DNA from 2 places in the Chryseobacterium vietnamense genome. Region 2 is predicted to be linked to the other one. Evidence: riboswitches for the same ligand, from Rfam matches in the RefSeq annotation. Region 2 holds a riboswitch; the other holds the start of a gene.
What was found. A riboswitch is a leader RNA that binds a small molecule or an ion and turns the genes downstream of it on or off. The one in region 2 is predicted to bind S-adenosylmethionine.

Region 1 (8,198 bases), on a different contig from region 2:
ATTGCTTTAGATGGAGCAAATAGAATTTATGTAGCCTATGTTTCAAACTCTGGAGGAGGAAAAAAAGTGAATGTCAAGAAATTTGACGGAAACTCGTGGGTACAGGTTGGAAATGCCAATTTCTCAGACGGAAGAGTACAGCATGTTGCCTTAGCCGTAACAGAATCCGGAAAACCTTATGTGGTAGCGAGCCGTTTTGAAAATGATAATTTCCTGAGAAATACCGTTTATAAACTAGACGATTCACAAAACTGGGTGCCCTTTGGAGGAGATTTTGTATCAGATGGGGAGGCAAAATACAATGATCTGGCAATAGATAAAGCACAGAATTATCTTGTCTTGGCATATTCAGACAATACAACAAAAGTAAAAAGAATTTCTCTGAACCTGAATCCGCAAACATGCAGCAATACAGATCCTGGAGCTAATACAGGAGATATAGGTTGTGTGAGTTTTATGTACAGAGGGCAGCAGGTTGCTTATACTACGGTAAGAGGTGCTGACGGAAAAATATGGCTTCAGCAGAACCTCGGAAGTTCACAGGTTGCTTCATCAGTAGCGGATGCGAACTCATACGGAGACCTTTTCCAGTGGGGAAGATGGGATGATGGCCACCAGCTTAGAAATTCTCAGGTCGTTCAGGCTCCATCACCTAATACTCCGGAAGGAACAAGTGCCACTGCAGGAGGTTACATTGCTGGATCTCCTGCATGGTGGGCAGGTTTTGCAAGTGGAGATGCCTGGAATGGAGTATCGGCTGCAGATATTAATGCATCTGTGGGAGTAGATCCGTGTAAAGCAATAGGTGCAGACTGGAAAATGCCTTCCCAGGCAGACTGGACTACTTTAATTGGAGCTGAAAGTATTGGTAATCCGGCAACCGCTTACAGCAGCAATCTTAAATTACCGGCGGGAGGATACAGAAGCTCGAGTGATGGAAACTTTACTTTTGTAGGGCAAAGAGGTTATTTCTGGAGCTCTGATACATCAAGCTTAGGAGCAAAATATCTGTATATAGGATCAACAATCGCCAACCCATCAGCTGGAGCAATGAGAGGACAGGGATCATCAGTAAGATGCATCAAACCTACCTCTTCTTTAAGTACTTCAGAAACTAAGCTGAACAAATCTGTAATCGGAATATATCCTAACCCTACAAAAGGAATTCTTATAGTTAAAGCTGATTCTGCGATTGAAAAAATAAACGTTACCAACGCAGTAGGACAAAGAATGAATGTACAGTTCTCGGATAATCAGATCGATATGACTGAACTTCCTTCAGGATTATACATCGTAGAATTAAAATTAAAGAATGGACAGGCCATCTCTAAAAAGATTATAAAAGATTAAGCGAAATTCAACACCAAAGACTTTTGCCAAAAAGAATTAGTTCATTACAATTACTTTTATTGGAAGGCTCATGAAATTTTCATGAGTCTTTTTTATGTTATTTTTCCCGGAAAATGGAAATCTTTAATGAAAACTGATTCAAATTAGCGGATATGAAGAAAAAATAATATTATATTCGATAAAAAATAAGACATGAGAAAATTTTATTCCGTTGTTTTTCTGTTGATGACAATGTATGTTTTTGGGCAGATCAATTATACGATTTCTCCCAATCCATTCAATGAATCTGATGTTATTACGCTTACGGTTCCGGGAGATCAGATTGATGAATCTTCCTGGGGAGTTTCCAATAATGCCATTTATATCTGGACATGGTCTTTTGATACTAATTATCAGAACAGTCAGGATTGCCCTACCAATGGCAGCTGGAACAATTCTAATGATCTGAATAAGCTGAATTATAATGCCGCAACAGACAGTTATTCACTCACTTTTACACCTACTTCTTTTTATGGAAGAACAGGAATCGGAAGGTTTGGGTTTTTATTGAAAGATAAAACAGGATCCCATCAGACCTCTCCGGACATTTTTGTGAATGTGGGTACTTTAAGCTTAAATCTTACCAATCCGCTGGCCAATAGCCTGACTTCTGTTCCGGTAGGGAACGCTATCAATATTACAGCCACGACAAATACCAACGCAACATTTCAGCTAAAGGCAAACGGAGCGGTTGTCAATTCAGCAACTACTCCTTCACAGACCTATTCTTACAGCTATACAGTCACTCAGGATGCGAGTATGGAACTTGTGGCGACCCAGGGATCCAATTCTAAAGCTACAACATTCATTTTACAGGTTCCAAGAAATGTTGTTTCAGAAGCCATTCCAAACTGGATTAAACAGGGAATTAATTATCATCCGACAGATCAGACAAAGGTAGGGCTTGCGTTATATGCACCGGGCAAAAGTTTTGTACATGTCATTGGAAGTTTTAATAACTGGATGGTGAATGACACGTATTTAATGAAAAGAGATACCACAAATCCGGATCTTTATTGGATTGAGTTAATTGGCCTGACTCCTCAGCAACTATATACTTTCCAATACAGAACCAATGATTTGAGAAAAGTAGCTGACCCATATTCTCCACAAATTTTATCTTCTTATGACGATCCGTGGATTTCAGCTTCAACTTATCCGAATTTACCAGCATTTCCAACCGGCCAAGGGTTTGAAGTTTCAACATTTAAAACTGGTCAAACAGCTTATAACTGGCAGGTTACCAATTTTCAGAGACCCGCAAAACAAGATCTGGTGGTCTATGAATTATTATTGAGGGATTTCACACAGGAAAAGAACTGGCAGTCATTGATTAATAAAATTTCTTATTTAAAAAACCTAAAGATCAATGCAATAGAATTACTTCCCATCATGGAATTTGACGGAAATCTTTCCTGGGGTTACAACACCTCTTTCCATTATGCACTGGACAAAGCGTACGGAACACCCGAAAAATTCAAAGAATTTGTAGATCTCTGTCACCAGAACGGAATTGCAGTCATTCTGGATGTGGCGTTTAACCACGCTACAGGGCGCTCTCCTTTAGTAAGACTTTGGAATGTAGATCCGGATGGTGACGGATATGGTGATGTTGCCGCCAACAATCCTTATTTCAATCAGGTTCCGAAGCATTCATACAATGTATTTACTGATTTTAACCATACAAGTCTTTCAACGCAATATTACGTTGAAAGATGTCTTGAGCAATGGCTGACAGAGTATCACATTGACGGATTCCGCTGGGATTTAACGAAAGGATTTACACAAAGCTGCTCTGAAAATGATGAAGCCTGTACCAATGCCTATCAGCAGGATAGAGTGGATATCATGAAACATTATGCAGACAGGCAATGGGCCATTGATCCCAATTCATATATGATCTTTGAACACCTGGGAACTGATACAGAAGAACAGCAATGGGCTAACTATAGAATAGCAGAAGGAAAAGGCGTAATGCTTTGGAATAAACAGACAGATCCTTACAATCAGAATACGATGGGATATCAGGAAAACAGCAATTACGACCGAATGAACCACAGTCTTCACGGTTTTACCAACATGAGTGCTGTAGGGTATGGAGAAAGTCATGATGAAGAAAGGCTTATGTTTAAAAACCTTGCCTATGGAGCTGTTAATGGAAGTTACGATGTTAAAAATCTGAATACTGCTCTTGAAAGAATGAAGACTTTCGGAGCGACTTTCTTTACCATTCCCGGCCCGAAAATGATCTGGCAGTTTGGCGAACTTGGTTATGAGTTCAGTATCAACAGATGTGCAAACGGTACCATCGACAGCGGATGCAGAACTGATGAAAAACCTGTTGCATTCACTTTAGGATATGATACCAATGCGAACAGAAAGGCTATTTATGATACTTGGGCTAAAATCATCAATATCAGAAACAGTCATCAGGTTTTTAAATCTAAAACCTACAGTATAGAATCCAACAATCTTACGAATGATCCCAATGGCCTGATCACAAGAATTTATGTGTATGATGCTGCTATTACAACAGGAATAAAGAATGTTGTCGTATTGGCCAATTACACGACTTCCGCACAGAATGTAGTTCCTTATTTTCCTTACACGGGTCAATGGCAGAATCTGATGGACAACAGTATTTCGAATATAGCTTCCACAACATCCCCGATCACTTTACAGCCGGGAGAATTCAGAATCTTTGGCAATTATGCTGGCGCTTTGTCCACTGTAGATATCAATGCAGTCCACAAATTATCCCTTCAGATTGCAGATAATCCGGTTCGGAACGGAATTGCTCAACTCATTTTCAATAAGGCAAAAAACGGAGAGATTCTGATTTTTGATATGACGGGTAAAAAACTGGATACTTTCAAATTGGATAAAGAAAACGGTATCTATGAAGCTAAAATCAGTTATCCTGCAGGAACTTATCTGGTTCAGCTGAAATCGGATACAGGAACAGCCATTCAAAAGATTGTGATCAAATAAAAAAAATTATGGAGTTGTTTAGCTTATAAAAATGTTGAATATATTAAAACCATTAAGAAGGATTTAAGAAATAAAGTGTAGTTAAGATGAATCATTCTGATTTTTAAGCTTAAAGCGAAGCTTATCTTAATACTCTTAAACTCTTATTAAATCTTAATGGTTCAAAAATAAAAGTGTAAACAAGTTCTATAGAAAGAATAAAAGGCAAATTTGCGGATCAGCAGATTTGCCTTTTTTGTAAGTTCAAAAAAATAGTCTACTTTTGCAGTAGATTTATCAAGAAAGGTGGAGGGATTTGGCCCGGAGAAACCTTAGCAACCTGCACGGTTCCAGATGTGTAAAGGTGCTAATTCCAACCCATTGGGGGAGATAATTGAAGTCAATATTCTATATGAATTCCATTTCTTGAAGTCTTGTATATCTGCGGAACTAGCCGTCAGACTGTTATTATTAATTGGCAAGAACAAAATGAAAAAATTAAGCACAGCTGTATTATTGCTTGGGGTAATTCTGGTAGCTGCTCAGGAAAGTGAGGAAAAAGGAAAACAGATCGAAGATATTATCATCGTTGGAAACCGTAATGTCAAAAGAACAAAACTGGAGACGCCGGTTCCTGTAGATGTTATCAATATCGATAAAATCCAGAGAGGTTCTCCACAAATGACCGCTCAGGATCTCCTGAACTATGTAATTCCATCGTTTAACGCAGTGAGACAGTCTGCTTCTGATGGTACCGAACATATTGACCCGGTTACTTTAAGAGGCATGGGGCCTGACCAGGTTTTAGTGTTGCTTAACGGAAAAAGAAGACATTCTACTTCATTGGTAAATTATCAGAATACCGTAGGAAATGGCTCTGTAGGAACAGATCTGAGTACCATACCGGTTATTGCTATTGATAGAATAGAAGTGTTAAGAGACGGTGCAGCAGCACAATATGGTTCTGATGCTATTGCAGGAGTCATCAATATTATTCTCAAGAAAAATGCAGGAGCCTCGGCAAGTCTTACTTACGGACTGACCGGAAGAAATGATGGTGATACTTACCAGGCGGGAATCAATTACGGAACTTCGTTAGGAAAAAAAGACAGTTATATCAATCTTTCCCTGCAACTGAGCCACAGAGGAAAAACAACAAGAACGCAAAATCATGACCTGGATATTTTCGGAGATAATTTCGCTTATGAATTTGCTGGTGATGCTGAAGCCGTAAAAGCTGCCAGAGCCGCAGATGATGCAGAAATTGAAAAAAGAGGATTAACCCGTGATGATTTTAATTTTCAGATCGGAGATGCCCAGATCAGGCAGGGACAGTTGTTTTTCAACTCAGAATACCCTTTTAATGATAATTTTAAAGTATATTCTTTCGGAGGGTTCAGCATTAAAGAAGGAGAAGGATTTGGATTCAGAAGGCTGCCGAGCGAAAAGTCCAATGTGGTTTCATCCATTTACCCCAACGGATTTCAGGCAATTCTTGGATCTCAGGTATATGATATTTCTTATGCTGTGGGAGCAAAATATAATGTTAACGACTGGCTATTTGACCTTAGTAATACATTCGGGAGCAATACCTTCAATTATAATGTAAGCAACACCAATAATGCTTCTCTGGGAGCAAAATCTCCAACCCGGTTTTATGCAGGAGCCCATAGTTTTCTTCAGAATACTGTTAATCTTGATGTTTCAAAAAATATAAAACAGTTCAATATCGCTTTCGGAGGAGAATTCAGATTTGAACAATACCAGATCAAAGCAGGTGATGAAGCTTCTTATACCCAATACGACATCAATGGAAATGTTGCTACTGAAGGATCAACAGTGCTTGGTGCAGGAGGTTCCCAATCCTTTATCGGTTTTTCTCCAAATAATGCATTGAAGAAGGACAGGCATTCAACAGCCGTGTATGCGGATGTTTCGTATGATTTAGATAAAAAACTCAATATAGATGCGGCTGCCAGATTTGAAAATTATTCAGATTTCGGAAATACCTTGAATGGAAAACTTGCCGTCCGATATGAATTCGTAAAAAATTATGCAATAAGAGCCGCCGTTGGAACAGGGTTCAGAGCGCCCTCCCTTCAACAGCAATATTTCAATAATTCTTATGCTGATATTTCTACTTCAGGCGAGAAGATTGTCACAAAAGGAATCTTTAGCAATGATAGCAAAGCCGCTGAAATCCTTGGATTTGATAAACTTAAACAGGAAACCTCTGTAAATGGAAGTGCCGGATTTACTTTAACACCTGTAAAAGGACTGTTGATAACCGTAGATGGATATATTATTAAAGTAAAAGATAGAATCGTTATTACTGGAAATATAACAGATCCAAGATTGTCAGATCCAGCGATAGTAGGACAGGGAAAGGAGGTAGAAAGCGGAAGATTCTTTGCCAACGCTATTGATACAGAAACCAAAGGAGTTGATGTTGTAGTAACCTATGACTGGATTCTAGGTAATGGAAAATTAAATATCAATCTTGCCGGAAACTATACGGAAACAAAAATTACAGATTTCCATTTTCCGGAAAACTTAGGAACGCCTCAGGATCAGTTTTTTGGTCCCGATCAGATCAATATCATTGAAACACTGTCTCCAAAAACAAAAGCATCATTAGGATTGAATTATGGAATCGGGAAATTCAGTTTTCTCGTAAGAAATACCTATTTTGGTAAGGTAATAAGAGATGGTTATCCATTTGGAGACGTGCAGGAATTCTCGCCAAAGGTTGTGACTGATGTAAGCGTTGGCTATGATATCACCAAAAATATCAATTTTACAGTAGGGGCCAATAATGTATTTGATGTCTTCCCGGATCGCCAGATTTATAAAAATTCATACTATGGAGTATTCAAATACGCGCCGGTTCAGATGGGAACACTGGGGAATTATTTCTTCGGAAGGCTTAATTTTAATTTTTAATCATTAAATGAGTACTACTTCACATCAGATTGGCTGGAAAACAGCCGCTGCCATTGTCGTTTCCAATATGATAGGAACCGGGATTTTTACGACGCTTGGATTTCAGTTATCTGATATTACCAATACCTACAGTATTTTTCTGTTATGGGCCATCGGGGGAATTCTTGCTTTGTTCGGGGCTTTTTGCTACGCAGAACTGGGTTCACATTTTAAAGGAAATGGAGGCGATTTTATTTATCTCAAAGAAACCTATCATCCTGTATTCGGATATCTGATAAGCTGGATTTCACTCATCATAGGATTTTCCTCTCCTGTTGCACTGGCAGCGTTGGCAATGTCAAAATACCTTTCCGTATTTGACTATTCTTTTGGAAACGGTTTTGCGATCGCCGCTATTTTTCTCGTGGCCATAGCATTATCATTCAGTCTGAAAACATCCAGCAGGTTTCATAACTTTTTCACCTTCATTAAGATAGCTTTTATTATTGTGCTGGTTATTCTGGGAGTAGGAATTTCAGATTCACCACAGTTGGGTAATAGTCTCAATTTCAGTGACAGCTGGCAGAAGGAAATCATGCTTCCTGCATTTGCTACGTCTCTGGTATTTGTCACCTATTCCTATACAGGCTGGAATTCAGCTTCCTATATTGCAGGAGAAATAAAAGATGTTCAGAAAAACCTTCCCAAATCACTCATCATCGGAACTGTTTTTGTGACGGTAAGCTATATTCTGGTGAATTATATTATGCTGAAACATGCTCCTGTCAATCAGTTGGCAGGGAAAGAAGATGTAATGGGAGAAGCGGCTGTCAATATGTTGGGGCCCGCTTTCGGAAAGATAGTCAATATTTTTATTGCCCTGCAGCTGGTTGCTACAATTAGCGGGTATTTATGGG
Region 2 (8,198 bases):
GTTGTGGACAAAAACTATATAAAATAGAAAAAGATAAATATGGTGAGCCTTTACTAAATGATAAAGCAGAATATTCATTTAAAGAAAAGCCAACCGAAGAAGATTTAAAGACAATAGATACTACAGCATATTATGTTCAGGTCTTTGAGGGCAGATATTATAATGAAGAAGAAATGAAGAATCCAAGGATAATCATTTTTCATAATGATGGTTTTTTCAAGAATGAATCACTTATGTATTTTGGAAAATTTGATGAACATAGAGGAAAAAATTCTGTTTATTACGGAGGAAAATATAGAATAAAAAATAATGAGATTTTTATCGAAGAGTTTCTTCCTGCTTCTCAAGGTAAAACAAAATGGTATACCAGGAGAATAACTAATGGTAAAATAGATGGTAATAAGATTATTTTTAATGATGGGCTAGTTTCTATTTTTGAGAAAAGAAAAAATTTGCCCGCAAAATAACAAGATCTTTAATTGGAGAGAGGACACTTTTTAATAACTTATAAAAATAATTTTAAAAACAGAAACCGTTGCTTTTTTAGCAACGGTTTTTTATTAAAAAACCACCGCAAAAGCAGTGGCTAAAAAAAATCAATCTAATTATGGACTATATCTTATAAATTCGGGTTATTCTCAAACTCTCTCTGAGGAATACTGAATAAATAATAAGTACTGTTGGGTGTGAAAGCTGATTTATCCGGGAAATCAAGAACAGAATGCCCTTTACCGTCTACGGTTTTCACGGTTCCGTCCGGTGTAGTGATCTGAACTTTTATCGGCTTACCATCAGCATCTACAAACGGTTTTCTTACTACTGTTCCCTGCGTTCTGATAATATCTGAAAGGGAGAATCCTTCTCCGAATAATTCTTTTCTTCTTTCAATTAAAACTGCTGCTACAACATCATTTTGTGATAAGGAACCATTGTAAACATTGGCATTTCTCGCTGTTTTCAACTGGTTCAGGACTGTTACTGCCTGAGAAACATTTCCGTTTCTTGCTTCGGCTTCAGCTTCGATCAGATACATTTCTGCAGCTCTCATGTAAACAATGTCTGCAATAAGAGTTGGCTTAAATTTAAACTTAGCATATCTCAGCAATCCTTCTCTTCCTTTCTGCCCGTCCCATGAAAACAACTGGTATCTGATGTCATTGGTATCAAAAAGGTCTTTAAAATAAGGATCTGCCATAAAGCTGTAATAATAACTTCCTGATGAAGAAACATCCAGATAATGAAAAGCATAGCTCGCATCAGACTGTTCCTGCGTCTGCCCGTGCCCCCAGATCCATTCTGCATTGTTGATGTCATTGAAGCCATCTTTGTATTTTTCAGGAGCCATAAGCGAAAATCCTTCTCTTGCAATTTTTGCAGATGCTGAAGCTTTGCTCCATTCACCGGTATTCAGGTAAGTTCTTGCTAAAAGTCCGTTCACAACGGAACGGTTGATCTTATCCTTATTGTTCCTCGTATAATTTTTCAACAGGTTATCGGCATCAGTAAGATCACTTTTAATCAATGTATAGATTTCTTCAAGCCTTGCTCTTTTCTTCCCTACCGTGCTTGTGGTAGAAGGTTCAGTATAAATGGGAGCTGTCAATGCTGACTTATCTTTCAGATAACTGAACTGATAAAAGCTCGCCAAATTCAGATAACAGAAAGCACGTAATGCTTTTGCCTGTCCTTTCACCTGATCTCTTTTCTCCTGACTTCCTTCTGTCCCATCAATTCTTGTAATCACATTATTCATATTATTGATGGTGGAATACAACATCGTCCAGATAAATAAAGGTCTGCTTGCCGTACTGTTCACCATTTCGGTGAAAGCATAAGTGGAAGCAAAACCATATTTATTGGTCAGTACTGCCACATCACTTCCCATCGCATCGCTGGCTCTTAAAACAGTGGAATAACCGATATTAGCGTATGTTGTTCCGTCATTATTAAACTTTGCCCAGGTACCGTTCACCACCGTTTCGGCACTTTCGGCTGTTTTGAAAACTTCTACGCTGTTGGCCTGATCAGTCGGAGCCGTGTCCAGCTCACTTTCACAGCTTGTCAACGATAAAAATCCGATAAGTGCAAACGATAAATATTTTAATTTTTTCATTGTTTCAATTTTAAAGGTTAAAGTGTTGCCTGAAGACCAAAAGTGATCGTTCTCATTGCAGGATATCTGTAATACGTTGTTCCGTCCAACGCCTGCTCAGGATCCATTCCCTTATGTTTGTAGAAGGTCAGTAGGTTTTCTGCCTGGATATAAATTCTGAACTTTTTCAATCCTATTTTCTCAAAATAATCTTCTGGAAGTGTATATCCTAAGCTTACATTTTTAAGTCTTGCATACGTTCCTGAATATAAAAACCTTGATGATGTTGAGGTCCAGTTATTCGTTGTTGTACTCAATCCCGGGACATCTGTATTAGGATTGTCTGGGGTCCATCTGTTTAACATTTCTGCACTCCATGCGCGTCCGCCGGCACTTCCGTTATGCATAATGGAAGTATAGTCGGTATCCAGAATCTTCCCTCCGATTTTGAATGTCAGTAATCCTGAAAAATCAAAATTCTTATAGGTAATACTTGTACTGATCCCTCCTGTCAGTTTAGGCAATGCAGAACCTTGCAGCAATTTTGTAGCTTTTGAATATTCTGAAGTCGTTCCTTCCACTGAGTTCCCACTGGCATCTGTAGAAACGGTTTTCCACAATGGCTTTCCATTGCTTGGATCTACACCCACCCATTCCGGAATAAAGAAATCATATACAGAGCCTCCTACCGTTAATAATTTTGTTCCTACTACAAGAGAACCACCGGGTAACTTGGTTACTTTGTTGTTTAAAGTACTTAAGTTTACATCCACATTCCATTGGAAATCCTCAGTTTTAACAGGTGTTGTAAATAATGAAAATTCAAATCCTGTATTCTGAATCGTTCCGATATTCGCCGGATAATCACTGATTCCCAACGATGGCGCAACCGGCATATTAAACAGAAGATCCTGGCTTTTTCTTTTGAAGTATTCGATATTTCCTTTAACCCTGTTATTCAGAATCGCGAATTCCAATCCTACGTTTAAGTTAAGGTTGGTTTCCCACTTTACATTATTGGTAGATGTTTTTTCCAGCGTTGTTCCAGGTTCGCCACCAAGACTGATAAATCTGTACAACTCCTGATAAGCATAATAAAGCGGCTGCCCGTTAGGTCTAAGTAATTTATCATTCCCCTGTCCTCCGTAGCTGGCACGCAATGTCAATTGATTGAAGACATTCAGGCTTTTCACAAATTCTTCATTTGATATTTTCCATGAACCTCCCACTGACCAGAATCTCCCCCATCTGTTATCTTTTGCAAATCTCGAAGAACTGTCTGCCCTTCCTGATGCAGATAAGAAGTAAGTATTGTTATAGTCATACTCTACTTTTCCCAGGAAACTTAATAAGCTTAATTTATTACTGTTTCCACTGAAACTCCCCAGCAGGGAAGCCGCATCCGGCTCATAGTAATAAGGCAGTGAAAACTGGCTTCTTGTTCCTGAAATAGTTTGATAATCGTATTTATAGAATTCATGTCCTGCCAGAGCATTTACATGGTGTTTCCCAAATTTCTTATCGTATGTCAGAATATTGCTGGTTGTATAAGAAAGCGTTCTGGTATTGGTTTTTGTTACCGAACCTCCGATTTCAGCACCTTGTCCCAGCAATGGATTTGAATAATAATGTCCGTTATAATTCACCAAATCAACAGAAAAACTCGTTTTGAATTTTAACTCCGGTAAGAAAGTGAATTCCATGAATCCTTTTCCTGAAAAGTTATCTTCTTTATTTTCGTTTTTATCCAATGGCAGGGTTGCAGCGGCATTCTGATTCTGAAGCGCATTTGTTGGTCTGTACTTGCCAAAATCATAAACCGGGTTTCCATCAGCATCCAAAACGTAAGTTCCGTCTGCATTTCTTTCATAATAAGGATAGAATGAAGGAATAAATCTTGCGGCATTGATGATATTACTGGCCTTGGAATCTGAAGAAGTTGGCGCCTGTTGAATGCTGTTTGTGTAACTTAAGTTTACCCCAACATTCAGCCATTTTTTTACTTCAGAATTGATCTTTAATCTGGTATTATATCTTTTAAATCCTGATTCAATCGCCATCCCTTTATCATCCAGATACCCCAATGAAAAGAAATAATTACTTTTTTCACTTCCTCCGCTGATATCAAGATCTACCTGATTTCTTGAAGCCACTCTCTGCAGAATATCTCTCCAGTCATCATTCCAAAGTGGCGATGCACCTGGTAATAATTTTCCATCTGTTCCTACAGGTTTTGGATAAGCAGTTCCATATGGATTGATCCCAAGGGTAGAAACAAGATTGTCTGTTGCCATTTGTGCAGCCTGCTGGGAAGAAACTTTACCGGACTGATATCCGTTTCTTAATGCTTCCCAATATAATTGAAAGTACTGATCTGTGTTTACCTGCTCATAATCTTTAACAGCTCTTCCTGAGAATCCCTGACTGATATTAAAATTAACTCTGGCTTCTCCTTTTTTACCCGATTTTGTAGTAATGATAATAATTCCGTTTGCTCCTCTTGAACCGTACAAAGCACTTGCTGTAGCATCTTTCAAAACACTGATGGATTCAATATCGCTTGGACTTATAGAGTTAATATTTCCGTCAAAAGGAATTCCGTCTACCACATATAACGGATCACTGGAAGCACTGATGGAACCAATACCTCTGATTCTGATGGTCGAAACCGCACCTGGCTGTCCTGAGGCACTGGTTGTCTGTATCCCTGCAACCTGTCCTTCAAGTGCTTTGGTAATATTGGTTACAGGTCTGTTGTTAATTTTATCGCTTGAAATGGTGGCTACAGAACCGGTATAGCTGTTTCTTTTAGCTTTTCCATAAGCTACCACTACTACTTCATCAATCTCCTTTTCATGAAGGCTATCTTTTTTCGGCCAGGAATTCTGTGCACTTACACTGGTTACTCCCAGAAAAAAAGCAGCAACCGGAGGTATCCAGGCTTTAGAATTGAATAAATTTTTGCTAATCATAATCAATTTTATTTATCATATATTAAAATTTAGCCCTTTGCAGAATAGTCAGCAAAGGGCATCGATAAATACGATAAACCAAATGCTTATTTTTCCTTAAAAGGCTGAACGTAACACCTTGCCCCACGGGTAGGTTGTTAAGATTTCACAGGGTCAGTTCCCTCCATCTTTCTTTATAAGCCGATCGAAATATGTTTGCAAAGCTAGAAACTTTTAGTCTACAAAACAAGTAGACTTATTGATTTTTCGTGATAATTTTTTAATAATTAACATAAAATTTTAATAAAAGCCATACCAATAAGGAGTTGCAGACTTTACCATTAATTCAAATATGATAAATATCATTATAAATAATTCAATAGCACAAAAAAAATAATTGCGGCCAGGTGTATACAGTTAATTCAAAAAAGTTTTTAATTTTATAGTATGAAAGTTTTGATCATCAACGGACCTAATCTCAATCTTTTAGGCACAAGAGAACCGGAAATCTATGGAAATGTCTCTATGGAAAGTTATTTGGAAAATTTAAAATCCGAGTTTCATTTTCATAAAATAAAATATTATCAGTCTAATATTGAAGGAGAGCTTATTAACAGACTTCAGGAGGATGATTTTGATGCCGTGATAATTAATCCTGGAGCTTTTACCCATTATTCTTATGCCATTGCCGATTGTTTAAAAAACATCAGAAAACCCAAGATTGAAGTTCACATCAGCAATATCTATAAAAGAGAGGAATTCAGGCAGAAATCTGTGACAGCTGCTAATACTGATGCGGTTTTGTCTGGTTTTGGGATGGATGGGTATAGGTTGGCTTTATTAAGCGTGAAGTAATTTCTTAACCACAGATTGCACAGATTTTCACAGATGTTTGTGGATATAGAGAGAGTAATTTATGGAGATAAATGATAAGATTTACTGTAAGAATATTGGGGCATATCCCGGCCAATTAACGAAAAGAAAATCCTATATCATTAAAGAAATAAACGATGAAAATGTAAGGATTCAAAATAATGAAGGAAGGCTGAGATGGTATTCGAAATTTTATTTTAGTTTAAATAATGAACCGGAAATAACTTCAATTAACATAGATGATACAATAGAAAATATTGAATCTGATGCCATAGAAGTAACCATTACATTTTCTGACAAAGCAAAATATTGGACGACCTTCACAACTCCAAAGTATTTAGATAAGATGTTGAATGAAGAGTCTTATTTTTCTTCAAAACATTTTTTGATCATAAAACATTTGACTAAAGAATCTATCCAATCAACAATTCTAAAACTGGATGAACAGAATAAATTGATTGAAAGTTGTAAAAAGTATAAATAAGAAAGCCTCATCAATGATGAGGCTTTTTATATGTTGATGGATAGCTATTAAATAGTCTGTTCCTGCAATTGAGGTCCTGAAGCAATTAATTTCTTACCTTCTTCAGTATCACAGTACTGCTCAAAATTCTTGATATATCTTGAAGCAAGATCTTTTGCTTTTTCTTCCCATTCTGAAGCATTCTCATAGGTATCTCTAGGATCTAAAATACCTGTAGAAACGTTTGGCAATTCAGTAGGAATTTCAAGGTTCATAATCGGAACCTGAGTCTTAGGAGCATTATCAATAGAACCGTCAATGATAGCATCGATGATCGCTCTGGTATCTTTCAGAGAAATTCTCTTTCCTGTACCATTCCAACCTGTGTTTACCAGATAAGCCTTAGCTCCGTGCTCTTTCATTTTACCGATTAATGTTTTAGAATACATTGTCGGGTGTAATGTAAGGAATGCTTCTCCAAATGCCGGAGAGAAAGAAGGTTGTGGTTCAGTAATTCCTCTTTCAGTTCCGGCTAATTTTGAGGTATAACCGCAAAGGAAGTGGTACTGAGCCTGATCTTCATTCAGGATAGAAACCGGAGGAAGTACTCCGAATGCATCTGCTGAAAGATAAACGATCTTTTTCGCATGACCTGCTTTAGACGGCAATACAATTTTGTTAATATGATAGATTGGATAAGAAACTCTTGTATTTTCTGTAATAGATCCGTCAGTATAATCTGCTACTCCATTGTTCACAACAACGTTTTCAAGAAGTGCATCTCTCTTGATGGCAGCGAAGATATCCGGTTCTTTTTCTGCTGATAAGTCGATAACCTTAGCGTAGCATCCACCTTCATAGTTGAATACTCCGTTGTTATCCCATCCGTGCTCATCGTCACCGATAAGGTATCTTTTAGGATCTGCTGATAAAGTAGTTTTACCCGTTCCTGAAAGACCAAAGAATAAAGCTACATCACCTTTTTCTCCTACGTTAGCAGAGCAGTGCATTGAAGCCATCCCTTTTAATGGAAGGTAATAGTTCATCATCGCGAACATCCCTTTTTTCATCTCACCTCCGTACCATGTACCTCCGATGATCTGTAGTTTTTCAGTAAGGTTGAACATGATGAAGTTTTCAGAGTTTAATCCCTGAGCTTCCCAGTTCGGGTTGGTAGTCTTTGATCCGTTGATTACTGTGAAATCCGGCTCACCGAAGTTTTCAAGCTCATAGTGAGAAGGACGAATAAACATATTAGTAACAAAATGCGCCTGCCATGCCACTTCAACGATAAATCTTACTTTAAGTCTTGTATCCGCATTCGTTCCGCAGAATGTATCTACTACATAAATCTTTTTAGATTCAGCAAGCTGGTTCAGCACTAGTTCTTTACAAGACCCGAAAATTTCTGCTGTTGTAGGTAAGTTTACTTTACCATCCCAGAAAATTGTATCTCTTGTAACATCATCCTGAACAATATATCTGTCTTTAGGTGAACGACCTGTGAAAATTCCTGTTTTTACTGATACTGCGCCTGATTCTGTAAGCTCAGCCTTCTCAAACCCCTGATTTTCAGGAGAAACTTCAGCCTGATATAATTCTTCATAAGAAGGATTATACACTACTTCATAGTTTCCTTTAATCCCTAATTTCTCTAAATCCTGGATGATTTTAGTGTTTTTCATTTTACTTATATTTTCTATTCTTTATTGCTTTCAACAAAAATAATATTAATTATTTGTTAAAGGTGGTTTAAATATACTGATATAAGTCAGAATGGCAAATAAAAAAACAGGATCACAACTAATTGATTATAAAT

Region 1: another riboswitch for S-adenosylmethionine. It lies ahead of J2786_RS20605 (TonB-dependent receptor plug domain-containing protein); the one in region 2 lies ahead of J2786_RS16365 (SusC/RagA family TonB-linked outer membrane protein).

What each region holds. Positions count from the first base shown of each region.
Region 1 is NZ_JAVDQX010000006.1:179,784-187,981, reverse strand. It holds gene J2786_RS20615 (T9SS type A sorting domain-containing protein) at 1-1,350, shown strand, start outside; gene J2786_RS20610 (alpha-amylase family glycosyl hydrolase) at 1,543-4,380, shown strand; SAM riboswitch class I at 4,651-4,756, shown strand; gene J2786_RS20605 (TonB-dependent receptor plug domain-containing protein) at 4,849-7,302, shown strand; gene J2786_RS20600 (APC family permease) at 7,310-8,198, shown strand, end outside.
Region 2 is NZ_JAVDQX010000003.1:517,470-525,667, reverse strand. It holds gene J2786_RS16375 (hypothetical protein) at 1-467, shown strand, start outside; gene J2786_RS16370 (RagB/SusD family nutrient uptake outer membrane protein) at 620-2,113, opposite strand; gene J2786_RS16365 (SusC/RagA family TonB-linked outer membrane protein) at 2,131-5,064, opposite strand; SAM riboswitch class I at 5,148-5,246, opposite strand; gene J2786_RS16360 (type II 3-dehydroquinate dehydratase) at 5,491-5,898, shown strand; gene J2786_RS16355 (hypothetical protein) at 5,960-6,400, shown strand; gene pckA (phosphoenolpyruvate carboxykinase (ATP)) at 6,448-8,064, opposite strand; gene J2786_RS16345 (GYDIA family GHMP kinase) at 8,191-8,198, opposite strand, start outside.